4 regions of the Sphingomonas sp. GC_Shp_3 genome follow, and region 2 is predicted to be linked to each of the others. Evidence: predicted binding sites of a transcription regulator. Region 2 holds the regulator's gene; each other region holds the start of a gene.
The links. The regulator LexA, encoded in region 2, represses DNA repair genes until DNA is damaged. The targets are predictions, from matches to a motif close to GTTCCNCNCTTGTTCT.
Positions count from the first base shown of each region.

Region 1: a site for LexA is predicted at 1,150-1,165, ahead of OXR00_RS16855 (protein ImuA). Genes of this name have one in related genera too.
Region 3: a site for LexA is predicted at 1,571-1,586, ahead of uvrA (excinuclease ABC subunit UvrA). Genes of this name have one in related genera too.
Region 4: a site for LexA is predicted at 1,852-1,867, ahead of radA (DNA repair protein RadA). Genes of this name have one in related genera too.

Region 1 covers NZ_JALNUT010000011.1:56,506-59,619, forward strand. Annotated here, with positions in the region: gene OXR00_RS16850 (3-methyl-2-oxobutanoate dehydrogenase (2-methylpropanoyl-transferring) subunit alpha) at 1-1,019, opposite strand, end outside; gene OXR00_RS16855 (protein ImuA) at 1,183-1,941, shown strand; gene OXR00_RS16860 (DNA polymerase Y family protein) at 1,847-3,114, shown strand, end outside.
Region 2 covers NZ_JALNUT010000001.1:918,207-921,320, reverse strand. Annotated here, with positions in the region: partial or broken gene OXR00_RS04545 (ComEC/Rec2 family competence protein) at 1-900, shown strand, start outside; gene lexA (transcriptional repressor LexA) at 1,472-2,152, opposite strand; gene glp (gephyrin-like molybdotransferase Glp) at 2,222-3,114, opposite strand, start outside.
Region 3 covers NZ_JALNUT010000002.1:450,505-453,618, reverse strand. Annotated here, with positions in the region: gene OXR00_RS07825 (carbohydrate porin) at 1-1,409, opposite strand, end outside; gene uvrA (excinuclease ABC subunit UvrA) at 1,594-3,114, shown strand, end outside.
Region 4 covers NZ_JALNUT010000001.1:153,933-157,046, forward strand. Annotated here, with positions in the region: gene OXR00_RS00750 (DUF938 domain-containing protein) at 1-186, opposite strand, end outside; gene OXR00_RS00755 (glycosyltransferase family 1 protein) at 222-1,394, opposite strand; gene radA (DNA repair protein RadA) at 1,889-3,114, shown strand, end outside.

The DNA.
Region 1 (3,114 bases), on a different contig from region 2:
TCGCCGAGCGGCCATGCGCTCGCCTCGCCGGCGGAACGGTACTGGCCGGGATCGTCCGAGGTGGAATGCCCTTCGACGCGGTAGGTGAAATGCTCGATCAGCGTCGGGCCCTGGTTGGTGCGCGCCCGCTCCGCCGCCCAGGCAGTGGCGGCATAGACAGCAAGCGCATCGTTACCGTCGACCCGCAAGCCCGCGATCCCATAGCCGATCGCACGCGCCGCAAAGGTGGTCGCCTCCGCGCCGGCAAACCCGGAAAAGCTCGAGATCGCCCACTGGTTGTTGACGACGTTGAAGATTACCGGCGCGCGGTACACGGAGGCGAAGGTACAAGCGGAGTGGAAATCACCCTCGGCGGTCGATCCCTCACCGCACCAGGCGGCGGCGATGCGGGTGTCGCCCTTCGCCGCGCTCGCCATCGCCCAGCCGACGGCTTGCGGATATTGCGTGGTGAGGTTGCCGGAGATCGAGAAGAACGACGCCTCCTTGACCGAATACATGATCGGCAACTGCTTGCCCTGCAGCCGGTCGCCCTTGTTCGAATAGATCTGGTTCATCATGTCGACCAGATCCCAGTCGCGCGCGATGAGCAGGCCCTGCTGACGATATGACGGGAAGCACATGTCGTCACGATCGAGCGCGAACGCGGCGGAAACGGCCACTGCCTCCTCACCGGTGCACTTCATGTAGAAGCTGGTCTTGCCCTGTCGCTGCGCGCGGAACATGCGTTCGTCGAACGCACGCACGGTCACCATGCTGCGCAGCATGCCGCGCAGCGTATCGGGGTCGAGTCGCGGGTTCCACGGACCGACCGCCTGTCCATCCTCGTCCAGCACGCGCACGAGATCATAGGCTAGGTCGGTGAAATCCTCAGCTCGATCGGCGGTGTCGGGCCGACGCGCCTGGCCGGCGGGGGGCAGTTTGACTTGCGTGAAGTCTACCGCATCGCCCGGTCGGAAGCGCGGCTCCGGCACGTACAGCGAGAGGGGGGGCAGGTTCGCGCCTTGACGGTCGCTGGACATCACATCTCCGGCTTCGGTTCGGATCGCCTTCATCAGCGCCCGAAATCATCTTGTGCACTGTTGTTATTATATTTCAACCGGCTTTGCTAGATCTCCGTTGCGCAAAGCCATTGACTCGCCGCATCAAAACAGAACAAAATAGGAACAGTTAGCAGCGAGTCGAATCGTGTCGTCAGCCACTATAGCAGAATTGCGCGAAAGCCTGCGAGCGATCCAGGGCGACGGCTACAAGCGTCGCCCGGTTTTGCCGTTCGGTGTGGCGGCGCTCGACGAGCGGATCGCAGGCGGCGGTTTGCGGCTCGATTCGTTGCATGAGGTTGCCGCCGCCAGCCCGAATCCCGGCGACGATGCCGCCGCGACATTGTTCATGGCGGGCGCCGCCGCGCGGGCATGGGGGCCGGTATTGTGGGTGGTACGCCGGCGCGATCTGTTCGCGCCGGGCCTGTATCAGGCCGGGCTTGATCCTGACCGCGTGCTCTATGCGGAGGCCTCCGACGATGCCGAGGTGCTCGCGTTGATGGAGGAGGGGCTGCGGCACCGTGGCCTCGGCGCAGTGATCGGCGAGGTCAAGCGCGCCGCCATGCCCAATACGCGCCGCCTGCAACTGGCGGCGGAAGGCGGCAAGACCATCGCGCTGCTGCTGAAACGCCATGCGAGGGAAGGCGGCAATCCGCTTCACGTCCCCTCCGCCGCAATCACACGCTGGCGGATCGGCAGCGCGCCCTCCACGCCGCTGCCGGTCGAGGGGGTGGGGCGCGCCTGCTGGCACATCGACCTCGTCCGCCAGCGCGGCGGCGAGCCTTTCCAAACCATCATGGAGGCATGCGATGAAACGGGTCGCCTCGCTCTACCTGCCCGACTGGCCGATCGAACGGCTGCGACGGATGACGCGGATCGATACGTCTATGTCGAGGCGGCCTGACGTCGCGAGACCAAATAGCGCAGCTATTTCGCACGGCGACGAAGGCGGCCGGCGGCGCGAGGCGTCGTCCGGCGACACGGGCTTTGGCCGTGGCGCTACCCCCCTCGAGAAAGCCGCTGCCGCCGAACGTGCGGAAACATGCTCTGTCCCTCGCGGCGGAGGCTGGCGTCCGGGCGCGCGCTGGGCTCGGGAAGACGTCGAAGCGCAGATCGCCGCTTTGCCCGCACACCAGCGGCCTCCGTTTCGCGACCTCGGCCGTCGCAGCGAAGCGGCCGCACCACCGTTCCGCGCGATGCGTGCCGACGAGGCGACCGGGGGCCAACCCTTCCGCCCGGCGGGCTCGGTTCCGAAATCGCTCGGGCCAGACCCGCGCAGCATGGCCGGACATCCGGACTCTTCCGGACGCGAGACGTTGCAGCGTCCGAGATTGCGTGACATCGCCGCGCCGGAGCGTCCCACCCCGGTCTGCCATAGCGGTGAGGATCGCCCGCTCGTCACCAGCATCAAACAGGGCAGCCGCCTCGTCATCGCCGCGGCCTGCGCCGGCGCACGTGCGCTCGGCCTAGCCCCCGGCATGGCGATAACGCAGGCCCGTGCGCTGGTGCCGGAACTCGACATCCGCGACGCCGATCCCGCAGGTGACGCCGCCGATCTGCTGCGCCTCGCCATCACGGCGGCACGCCGCTGGACGCCGCTCACTGCGCTTTCCACAACGGACGGGGGGGATGCGGACGGGCTGATGCTCGATATCACCGGCTCCGCACATCTGTTCGGCGGTGAGGCCCGGATGGCGCAGCGCATCGTCCGGTTGCTTGGGCGACTGGGCTTCACCGCGCGAATCGCGGTGGCGGACACGGCGGGTGCGGCTTGGGCGATGGCGCGGTTCGGTGGACGGGGGTGCAGCATCGTGCCGCCCGCGCGTCATGTCGAGGCGATTGCCGGCTTGCCCCTCGCCGCGCTCCGCCTCGATTCCGGCGCGGTCGATGGGCTTGTTCACCTTGGTGTGGATACAATCGGCCAGCTTGTCGCAATGCCGCGCGCGCCCCTCGTGCGCCGGTTTGGAGACGCGCTCGTCACCCGCATCGATCAGGCGAGCGGGCGTGTCGCCGAGCCGCTCGATCCGGTCGTTCCGCCCGAGCCGATCTTGGTCGAGCAGCGTTTCATGGAGCCGAT
Region 2 (3,114 bases):
ACCCCCGGAACGCGCGGCAGTGGATTGGGGCTAGGCCGCCTTCGCGCGGCGCTATCGCTTCATATCCAGCATAGCGCCCCCGGAGGAGCGGGCGCGATCGCGGCAGCGCTGGCGACAGGCGACCAATACGCGATTTCAGAGGGCGACGCCGATGCGATGCGCAGATCGGGGTTGGCGCATCTGCTGTCGGTCAGCGGGCTGCACATAACCGCCGCAGTCGGTGCCGTGATGCTGATCGTCGGGCGGTTACTGGCGCTCAGCCCCTGCGTCGCCTTGCGCTGGCGCGTGCCGATGATCTCGGCTGGCGCCGGAGCGGTCGCGGCGATCGGCTACACGCTGCTGACCGGGGCGGAGGTGCCGACGGTGCGATCATGCGTGGCGGCGCTGCTGGTGCTGACGGCGCTGATGATGGGGCGTGAGGCGATTACGTTGCGACTGGTTGCGGCAGGTGCGTTCGTGGTGCTGGTGCTGTATCCGGAGGCACTGGCTGGCCCGAGCTTCCAACTGTCGTTTGCGGCGGTCGCGGCGATCGTGTCGCTGCATGAACATCCGGCAGTGAAGCGCTGGTTCGGCCCGCATGAGGAGAAGCGGTGGCAGGCGATGGCGCGTGGGCTGCTGTCGTTGTTGTTCACCGGCGCGGTTGTTGAACTGGCGCTGATCCCGATCTCTGCGTTCCATTTTCACCGGGCCGGCGTGTATGGATCGGTCGCCAACATCATCGCGATCCCGCTCACCACGTTCGTCACCATGCCGTTCGAAGCGCTCGCGCTGGTGTTCGACGAAATTGGCGCGGGCTGGCCGTTCTGGTGGGTGACGGCCCGTTCTCTCGACCTGCTGTTGTGGATCGCGCACTCGGTCGCCGCGCTGCCGGGAGCCGTTGCCTCCATCCCAGCGATGCCGACCGGCGCCTACGCGCTGATGGTCGTGGGCGGCTTGTGGATCGCGTTGTGGCGGACGCGGTGGCGGCGTATCGGTGCCGTGCCGCTGGTGATCGGCGCGACTTGGGCGCTGCTCACGCCCGTTCCGGATTTGCTGGTAACCAGCGATGGTCGACATGCTGCTATTCGCACAGCCGGCGGCAATCTCGCCGTGCTGCGCGACCGAACTGGCGACTACACCGCAAACACCTTTGCCGAGAATGGTGGTATAGTGGGCGTGCCGTTGCTGCTGTCCGAGCAGCCAGATGCGCGGTGCAGCCGGGACGTGTGCCTCGTTCAGCGCAGCAGCGGCGGTCGGCGCTGGCGCATTCTGGCGACACGAAGCGGCTACTTCGTTCCAACCGAACAACTCGTGCCGTTATGCACGACCGTCGATATCGTCATTAGTGATCGCAACCTGCCACGTGCCTGCCGCCCACGCTGGCTCAAGCTCAACAAGGCGATGCTGGCGAAAACCGGTGGCGTGGCGGTGACGTTCTCGACCGCTACCGTGACCACCGTTAACCAGCCGGGCGACCGCCACCCATGGCGGATCAATCGTAGCGGCGCAGCAACCCGGCGAGCTTACCCTGGATCCGCACCTGCGCGGGTGCGTAGCGCTGCGGGTCATAGGAGCGATTGGCAGGATCAAGCCGAACCATCGCGCCCTCGCGGCGGAAATACTTAAGTGTGGCTTCCGCCTCTTCGATCAGCGCCACCACGATCTCACCGTCCCGCGCAGTCTCAGTGCGCCGGATCAGCGCGTAGTCGCCATCCAGGATGCCGGCGTCGACCATCGAATCGCCGGCGACTTCGAGCGCGTAATGTTCACCACCGCCCAGCAAGGCAGCTGGGACTGCAAGCATAGACTGCCCCTCGAAAGCCTCGATCGGCACACCGGCAGCGATGCGGCCATGCAACGGGATTTCGATCACATCGTTCGCAGGTTGCGGCACGGTGCGGACGTTGGAAGCGGCGGCCGGGTCAGGCAGCGAAGCCACTTTCTTTGCCGGTGCGATCCGCTCCGGCATACGCAGCACTTCGAGGGCGCGTGCTCTGTTGGGCAGTCTGCGGATGAATTGCCGCTCCTCCAGCGCGCTGATCAGGCGATGGACGCCAGATTTCGACTTGAGGTCGAGCGCCTCCTTCATCTCCTCGAAGGAAGGAGAGACGCCGGTCTCCTCAAGGCGATCATTGATGAAGCAAATCAGCTCGTGCTGCTTGCGAGTGAGCATCGACGTTCCTCCATCCGAACAGATGAGGAACCAATATGGAACGAAATTACCCTCGTCAAGGCCGATCCATCACGAAAGCGGCAGGATTTCCACCGAGTCGGCGGCTTTTGCCGCCGGAGCATTGGGCGGGCGGATAACCAAGCAGTCAGCGCGCGCGAGCGTGCGTAACATCGAACTGTCCTGAATTGCGGCGACGTACACGCGACCGCCGCGCGTTTCGGCGCGTAGATAGTCGGCGCGGTGATCGTTGGCAGGCAGATCTTCGCCCAACACTGCGCAAGCGCGGCGCGGCAGGGGTTGGGCGGCCCCAGCCATATGGGCAATGAGCGGACGCAGGAACAATGTCGCAGTGACGAAAGCGGACACGGGATTGCCCGGGAGGCCGAGCACGACCACGTCGTTCAATCGCCCCGCGAGCATGGGCTTACCCGGCCGCAACGCGATTTTCCAGAAGTCGAGCTTCCCACCGGCAGCTTCGAGCGCCGGTCGGACCAGATCGTGATCGCCAACCGATGCGCCACCCGTGGTGACGAGAATGTCCGCGCGAACCGCCGCAAATGCCTGGGTGATGGTGTCGAGACGATCGGGTAGAATGCCGAGGTCGACGATCTCGACAGGGAGATCGGCAAGCATCGCCGCGAGCATTGCACCGTTCGATTCCGGCAGCGCGCCCGGTGACAGCGGCGCGCCTGGAACCGCCAGCTCGTCTCCTGTCGCGACCGTAGCCACGCGCAACGGCCGGTGCACAGGCAACGTGCCGTGTCCGCCGGTGGCCGCCACGGCGATCCGCGCCGGCGTGAGCCGCTCACCCCGCGCGACCAGTATGTCGCCCGCGGTGAAATCCAGCCCCTTACGCCGAACGTTACGGCCGAGCCGCGCCGGGCCGTCGCCGGTCACGATCAGGCGTTCGCCGTCTCGACGTGCTTCTTCCTGTACCAATACGGTGTCGGAGCCGTCGGGCA
Region 3 (3,114 bases), on a different contig from region 2:
TCGGCGTCGCGCACCGGCGTACCGGGGACCAGCGTGTCCGCCTGCGCCGCGCGCCCGTTGACGTTGGTACGGCCGACCGCGACGCCCAGCACGTCGCCCGACACGCCCGGCAGCAACCCCTTGTAGAACACGCCGAGCGCGACCTGGTTGTCGGTCACGCTGGTGGCGCGGTCGGCCTGTGTCACATTCGCGAACACGCCGAGCCCGGTCAGCGCCTTGCCATCCTTGGACGTGCCGGTGATCTGCTGCTGCATGCTGGCGAACACGCCGTAGCGGCCGGAATGTCGCAGCGGTGCGAGCCCGGTGATGACGATCGGGCGCCGGTCGATGTCGAGCAGCACGTCGTCGCCCTTGGTCGTCGAATACCAGCCGCCGATCTTGTACGCGCCGACATGGCCGCCATCCAACCCACGCGTCCAGCCTGCCTCGACCGGGATCAGCACGCCGTTCGCGCCGCGAAACCGCGCGATGAAGAAGCTGTTCTTCAGGTCGTTCGGGTTTTCGACATAACCGCCGATCTGCACATAGGCGCCATGCCCGACATCGGCATGGAGGATGCCGGCCCACTGCGCGATCGGCCAGTTCGTCCAGTAGTCGCCGACCAGATTGCCCGGCTGCGCGCCGCAGAAGGTCAGGTTCATGAAGTGGCACGAGAACACCGCGAAGTCCGCACCCGGATTGGTGCGGCCGAGCTTCACCTCGACCTGATCGCCGAGCTTCTGCTGGTACCAGAGCTCCGTAACGCGCACGGTCTGGCCGCGACCATAGACCTCCTGCACCTGTTGCAGCGTGTTGAGGCCGGCATCGTCCGACAGGTTGCGCCCGCGCCGCCACGTCACCGTCGCCTGGAATGTGCCGCCATCGATCCCGGCGATCGTGTCGAGATCGAACTTGGCGCCGACGTCGAATTGCCCGGTCTCGGTTACCTTCTCACGTTCACCGCCGGTGACGTTCCACGCGCTTTCCGAGGCATAGCGCGCCGACACCGCGATGCCGCGCTTGCCAAGGTACGTGCGCGTCTTGCGCCAGTCGCCGAACAGCCCCGGCGGCGCCTGATAGCGCGTATCGCCGATCGGTGCGTTGGGTGACGTGTCATAGGGGTGCAGCGCGTGGGTGTAGCGACGCCGCGCGGCCGGTGTGTTGGCGGGTGGCGCGGCGTTGGCGGGTGCCTGCGTGTCGGTTGCGGATGCCGCCTCCGGCGCGGGTGCCGGCGCGCCGATATCGACGGGGGCCGACGGCGCGGCCGGCTTTGCGGTCGGCGGCTTCTGCGTATCGGTCGGCGGCTTCTGCGTGTCGGTCGGGGGCGGGGCGGCGTCGGTGGGCCGTGTCTGCGCGTAGGCGCTTGCGCCGGTGAGCAACCCGGCCGCACCCAGTACGGGGGCGATACGGCGGACCGTCGTCACGATCATGGTCGAAGTACATCCTTGGGCGCGATCGCTGCGATAGGCAGCGCGCAGGTTGCGGGGGCCAGTGCGGTTCTCGCCATAATCGCTTTGTGGCGAAGGTGAAACGAATATGCACCCTCGCAGCGCGCGGTAACCGTTCCTATCTCCGCTCTGGAAACCCCTTCAGAACAAAGCTAGAACCACCGGCATGGCCCTTACCACCATTTCCGTACGCGGCGCGCGTGAGCACAACCTCAAGAACGTTTCGGTCGACATTCCGCGCGATACGCTGACGGTCATTACCGGCCTGTCCGGCTCCGGAAAATCGAGCCTCGCGTTCGACACGATCTATGCCGAGGGGCAGCGCCGCTACGTCGAATCCTTGAGCGCCTATGCGCGTCAGTTCCTCGAAATGATGCAGAAGCCCGATGTCGATCACATCGAGGGCCTGTCCCCCGCCATCTCGATCGAGCAGAAGACCACCTCGCGCAACCCGCGCTCGACGGTGGCGACCGTCACCGAGATCTACGATTACATGCGCCTGCTGTGGGCGCGCGTGGGTATCCCGTACTCGCCCGCCACCGGCCTGCCGATCGCCGCGCAGACGGTGTCGCAGATGGTCGACCGCGTGATGGCGCTGCCCAAAGGGACGCGGCTGTACCTGCTTGCCCCCGTCATCCGTGGTCGCAAGGGCGAATATAAGAAGGAGATGATGGAGTGGCAGAAGGCCGGCTTCACCCGCGTCCGCATCGACGGCGAACTGCATGAGATCGAGGAAGCGCCTGCGCTCGACAAGAAGCTCAAGCATGACATCGAAGTGGTGGTCGATCGCCTCGTCGTGAACGCCGACAGCGCAACCCGCCTCGCCGAGAGTTTCGAGACCGCGCTGAAGCTCGCCGAGGGGCTTGCCTATGTCGATCTCGTCGACGCGACCGTCGCCGGTCTCGCCGGGAACGCGCCGATGCCGGTCAGCGAAGGGCAGGCCGAGGGCGAGACGATCGCCAAGGGCAAGGCTGCGCCGAAGAAGATGAAGGGCACCGGCATCCCGGACAACCGCATCGTCTTCTCCGAGAAGTTCGCCTGCCCGGTCAGCGGCTTCACCATCGCCGAGATCGAACCGCGCCTGTTCAGCTTCAACGCACCGCAGGGCGCCTGCCCGGCCTGCGATGGCCTCGGCGAGAAACTGCTGTTCGACGAAGACCTCGTCGTCCCCAACCACGCGCTGTCGATCAAGAAGGGCGCGGTCGTGCCGTGGGCCAAGTCCAACCCGCCGTCGCCCTATTACATGCAGGTGCTCGGCTCCCTCGCGCGCGAATACGACTTCAACCTCGATACGGCGTGGCAGGAGCTGCCGCCCGAGGTCCAGCGCGTCATCCTCCACGGCACCGAGGGCAAGCCCGTCACGCTCACCTTTATCGACGGGCGCAAGAGCTACGACGTGAAGAAGCCGTTCGAGGGCGTGATCGGCAACCTCAACCGCCGCATGCTCTCCACCGAGAGCGCGTGGATGCGCGAGGAACTGTCCAAGTACCAGAGCAGCGCCCCCTGCGAAGTGTGCGGCGGCGCGCGCCTCAAGCCCGAGGCGCTCGCGGTCAAGATCGGCATGCGCGACATCTCGTCGATCACGCACCTCTCGGTCGTCGACGCGCTGGCCTGGTTCACGGCCATCCCCGAAGACCTCACCGGCCAGCAAAAGGAAATCGCCGAACGCATCCTCAAGGAAATTCTC
Region 4 (3,114 bases), 760 kb from region 2:
CGAAGGGTCGCTGGGCTGCCAGATCAGCGTCGGCATGGCGGCGGCGAAGTGCGTGATATGCTCACCGGAACCGCTCGCGATCTCCAGCACTGTCCCGCGCTCCGGCAGCACCGTGCGCAACACGTCCAGGATCGATTCGCGATTGCGAAGGGCTGCCGGACTGCTCAGGCGGTGGTCTATGTCCATGGTGCGCCTTGCGACAGGGCGCGGCCAAAGCCAAGTCAAACCGGCGTATGCGCCGCCTGTACCGGGGTGCGGGCGATCACGCGCAGATACGTGTCGAGCACGGTCTGGTTGATCCGCTCCCAACGATAGCCGGCCGCCTCCGCCACGCCGGCGCGGCCTGCACCGACGCGGAAGCTGGCGTCTTCGCAGAAGCGTTGCAGCGCGTCGGCATAGCCCTCGATATCGGTCGGATCGACGATCAGCCCGGTCAAGCCGTCTTCCAGCAGCCCGACCGCGCCTGACGCCCGCGCCGCCACCACCGGCACACCCGCCGCCATCGCCTCCAGCGTTACGTTGCCGAACGTCTCGGTCACGCTCGGGTTGAAGAACACGTCCATTGATGCGACCGCGCGGCCGAGATCGTCGCCCGTCACGAAGCCTGCGAACACCGCATCGGGAATCTCCTTGGCGAACCAGCCGCGTGCGGGACCTTCACCGACGACCAGCGTCCGGTGCCGCACGCCACGCACGTCGAGCGCGTGCATCGCCTTGGCGAACACATCGAGACCTTTTTCCTTGACCAGCCGGCCGAGGAAACCGATCGCGATCTCGTCATCGCCGATACCGAGCGAACGCCGCCATTCGAGGCTGCGCCGGGCCGGGCTGAAGCGATCGTGGTTCACGCCGCGCGACCAGCGCGTGACCGGCGTTGTCACGCCCCATTCGCGCAGGATCTCGCCCATCATCTGGCTGGGGGCGAGCACCTCATCGACGCCTTGGTAGAATTTGCGCTGCATGCGCACGATCAGCGGCGCGACGAAGCCGATGCCGTAATATTGCACATAGGTCTCGAAGCGCGTGTGGTAAGACGCGACCACCGGAATGCCCTTTTCCCGTGCATAGCGTACCGCCGAGTGGTTGAGGAAATCCGGCGCCGAGACATGGACGAGGTTGGGCGCGAACGCATCCAGATCGGCGCGAACGTGCGCATCAATGGCGAGCCCAAGCTTATACTCGGCACGGCCGCCCGGCATCTTGACCGAGCGCGTGCCGACCAGATCGCCGGTCGGCGCGAACGCTGGCTTGCGGCTCACCGGCGAATAGACGCGCACCGCCGCACCCTGCTTGAGAAGATAGCCGACCAGCAGGTTTAGCGTCTGGTTGGCACCGTCGCGGGTGTAATTATAATTGCCGCTGAAAAGCGCAACGCGGAGGTCTGTCGCCTGCATCGCCGCGCCATAGCGTCGAGTCGGCGGATTGGGAACAGGACGTTTCGGACGCGGTGGAACGGCGGGTCTCTTTTGCTCGCTAGCGGTCGGCTTGTGTGCGGCGATCCGCTGTTTCGGCCGCAGCCGCCGGAAGACCGGTCCGTGTGTTCAGAAGCGTGGCGACTGATCGTAAAGCCCCGCATCATTATCAGCAGATCGCTCGCGCTGAGATGTCGCGGCGCCGGCTTTCTACGGAGGCGAGGTGCATGCCAGTGAGGTTCCACACCGAACGAGCATGTCACGGATTTCGGCAGAGTCCGTCGGTAGGACCGCCTGACGCACTAAAAATCGCCCATGATCGTCCAGTCCACTCAACCGATCGTACCAGTCCGTCCCAAGCAGCCAGGCAACATCGGTCCCCAAATTAGCAGAGCTCCCGGCCGCACAGGTCGGGTCGCGCGCTTCGGGCAAGTTTTTTGTTCTCTAATCGTTCCGGCTCGGGTATCGGACACAGCATGGCGAAACCACAGAAGCGCTACGTCTGCCAATCTTGCGGCTCGGTCTCTCATCGCTGGGCCGGGCAATGCGGGGATTGTTCGGAATGGAACACGATGGTCGAGGAGGCGGGTGCCGTCGTCACGCCGTTCCAGGCCAAGCATAACCTGCAAGGTGGCGGGCGTTTCATCACGCTGTCCGGCCTCGATACCGACGTCGAACTCCCCGACCGGATGGCGAGCGGCATCGCCGAGTTCGACCGCGCGCTCGGTGGTGGTTTCGTGGAAGGATCGGCAACGTTGATCGGCGGCGATCCGGGGATCGGCAAGTCGACGCTGCTGTTGCAGGCGGCCGCGAAGATGGCGCTTGCCGGCAAGAGCGTCGCCTATGTTTCTGGCGAAGAGGCAGCCGATCAGGTGCGCCTTCGCGCGCGGCGGCTGGGGCTCGGCAACGCACCGGTGCAACTCGCCTCCGCCACCTCTACGCGCGATATCCTGACGACGCTCTCCCAAGGCACGCCGCCCGACCTGCTGGTGATCGATTCGATCCAGACGATGCACTCCGATCTGATCGAGGGCGCACCGGGTACGGTCAGCCAGGTCCGCGCCTCCGCGCAGGAACTGATCCGTTTCGCCAAGGAACGTGGCACGGCGGTGGTGCTGGTCGGCCATGTCACGAAGGACGGCAGCATCGCCGGTCCGCGTGTGCTGGAACACATGGTCGATACCGTGCTGAGCTTCGAGGGCGAGCGCAGCCACCAGTATCGCATCCTGCGCGCGATCAAGAACCGCTTCGGCGGCACCGACGAGATTGGCGTGTTCGCGATGGTTGCGGAAGGCCTGACGGAGATTTCCAACCCTTCCGCACTGTTCCTGACGCAGCGCGACGAAGGCGTGACCGGCACCACCGTTTTCCCCGCGCTGGAGGGGACGCGGCCGGTGCTGGTCGAAATCCAGGCGCTGGTGGTGCGGCTGGCGAGTGGCGCGACGCCCAGGCGGGCGGTGGTCGGCTGGGACAGTGGGCGGCTGGCGATGATCCTTGCGGTGCTGGAGGCGCGCTGCGGCCTGAGTTTTTCGGCGTGCGAAGTCTATCTGAACATCGCCGGAGGATACCGTGTGCAGGACCCGGCCGCAGATCTCGCGGTCGCGGCGGCGCTGATCTCCGGCCTGTCCGAGCGGCCGGTCCCCGCCGACGCGGTCGCGTTCGGCGAGATTGCGCTGTCTGGCGAGGTGCGCCCGGTCGCGCA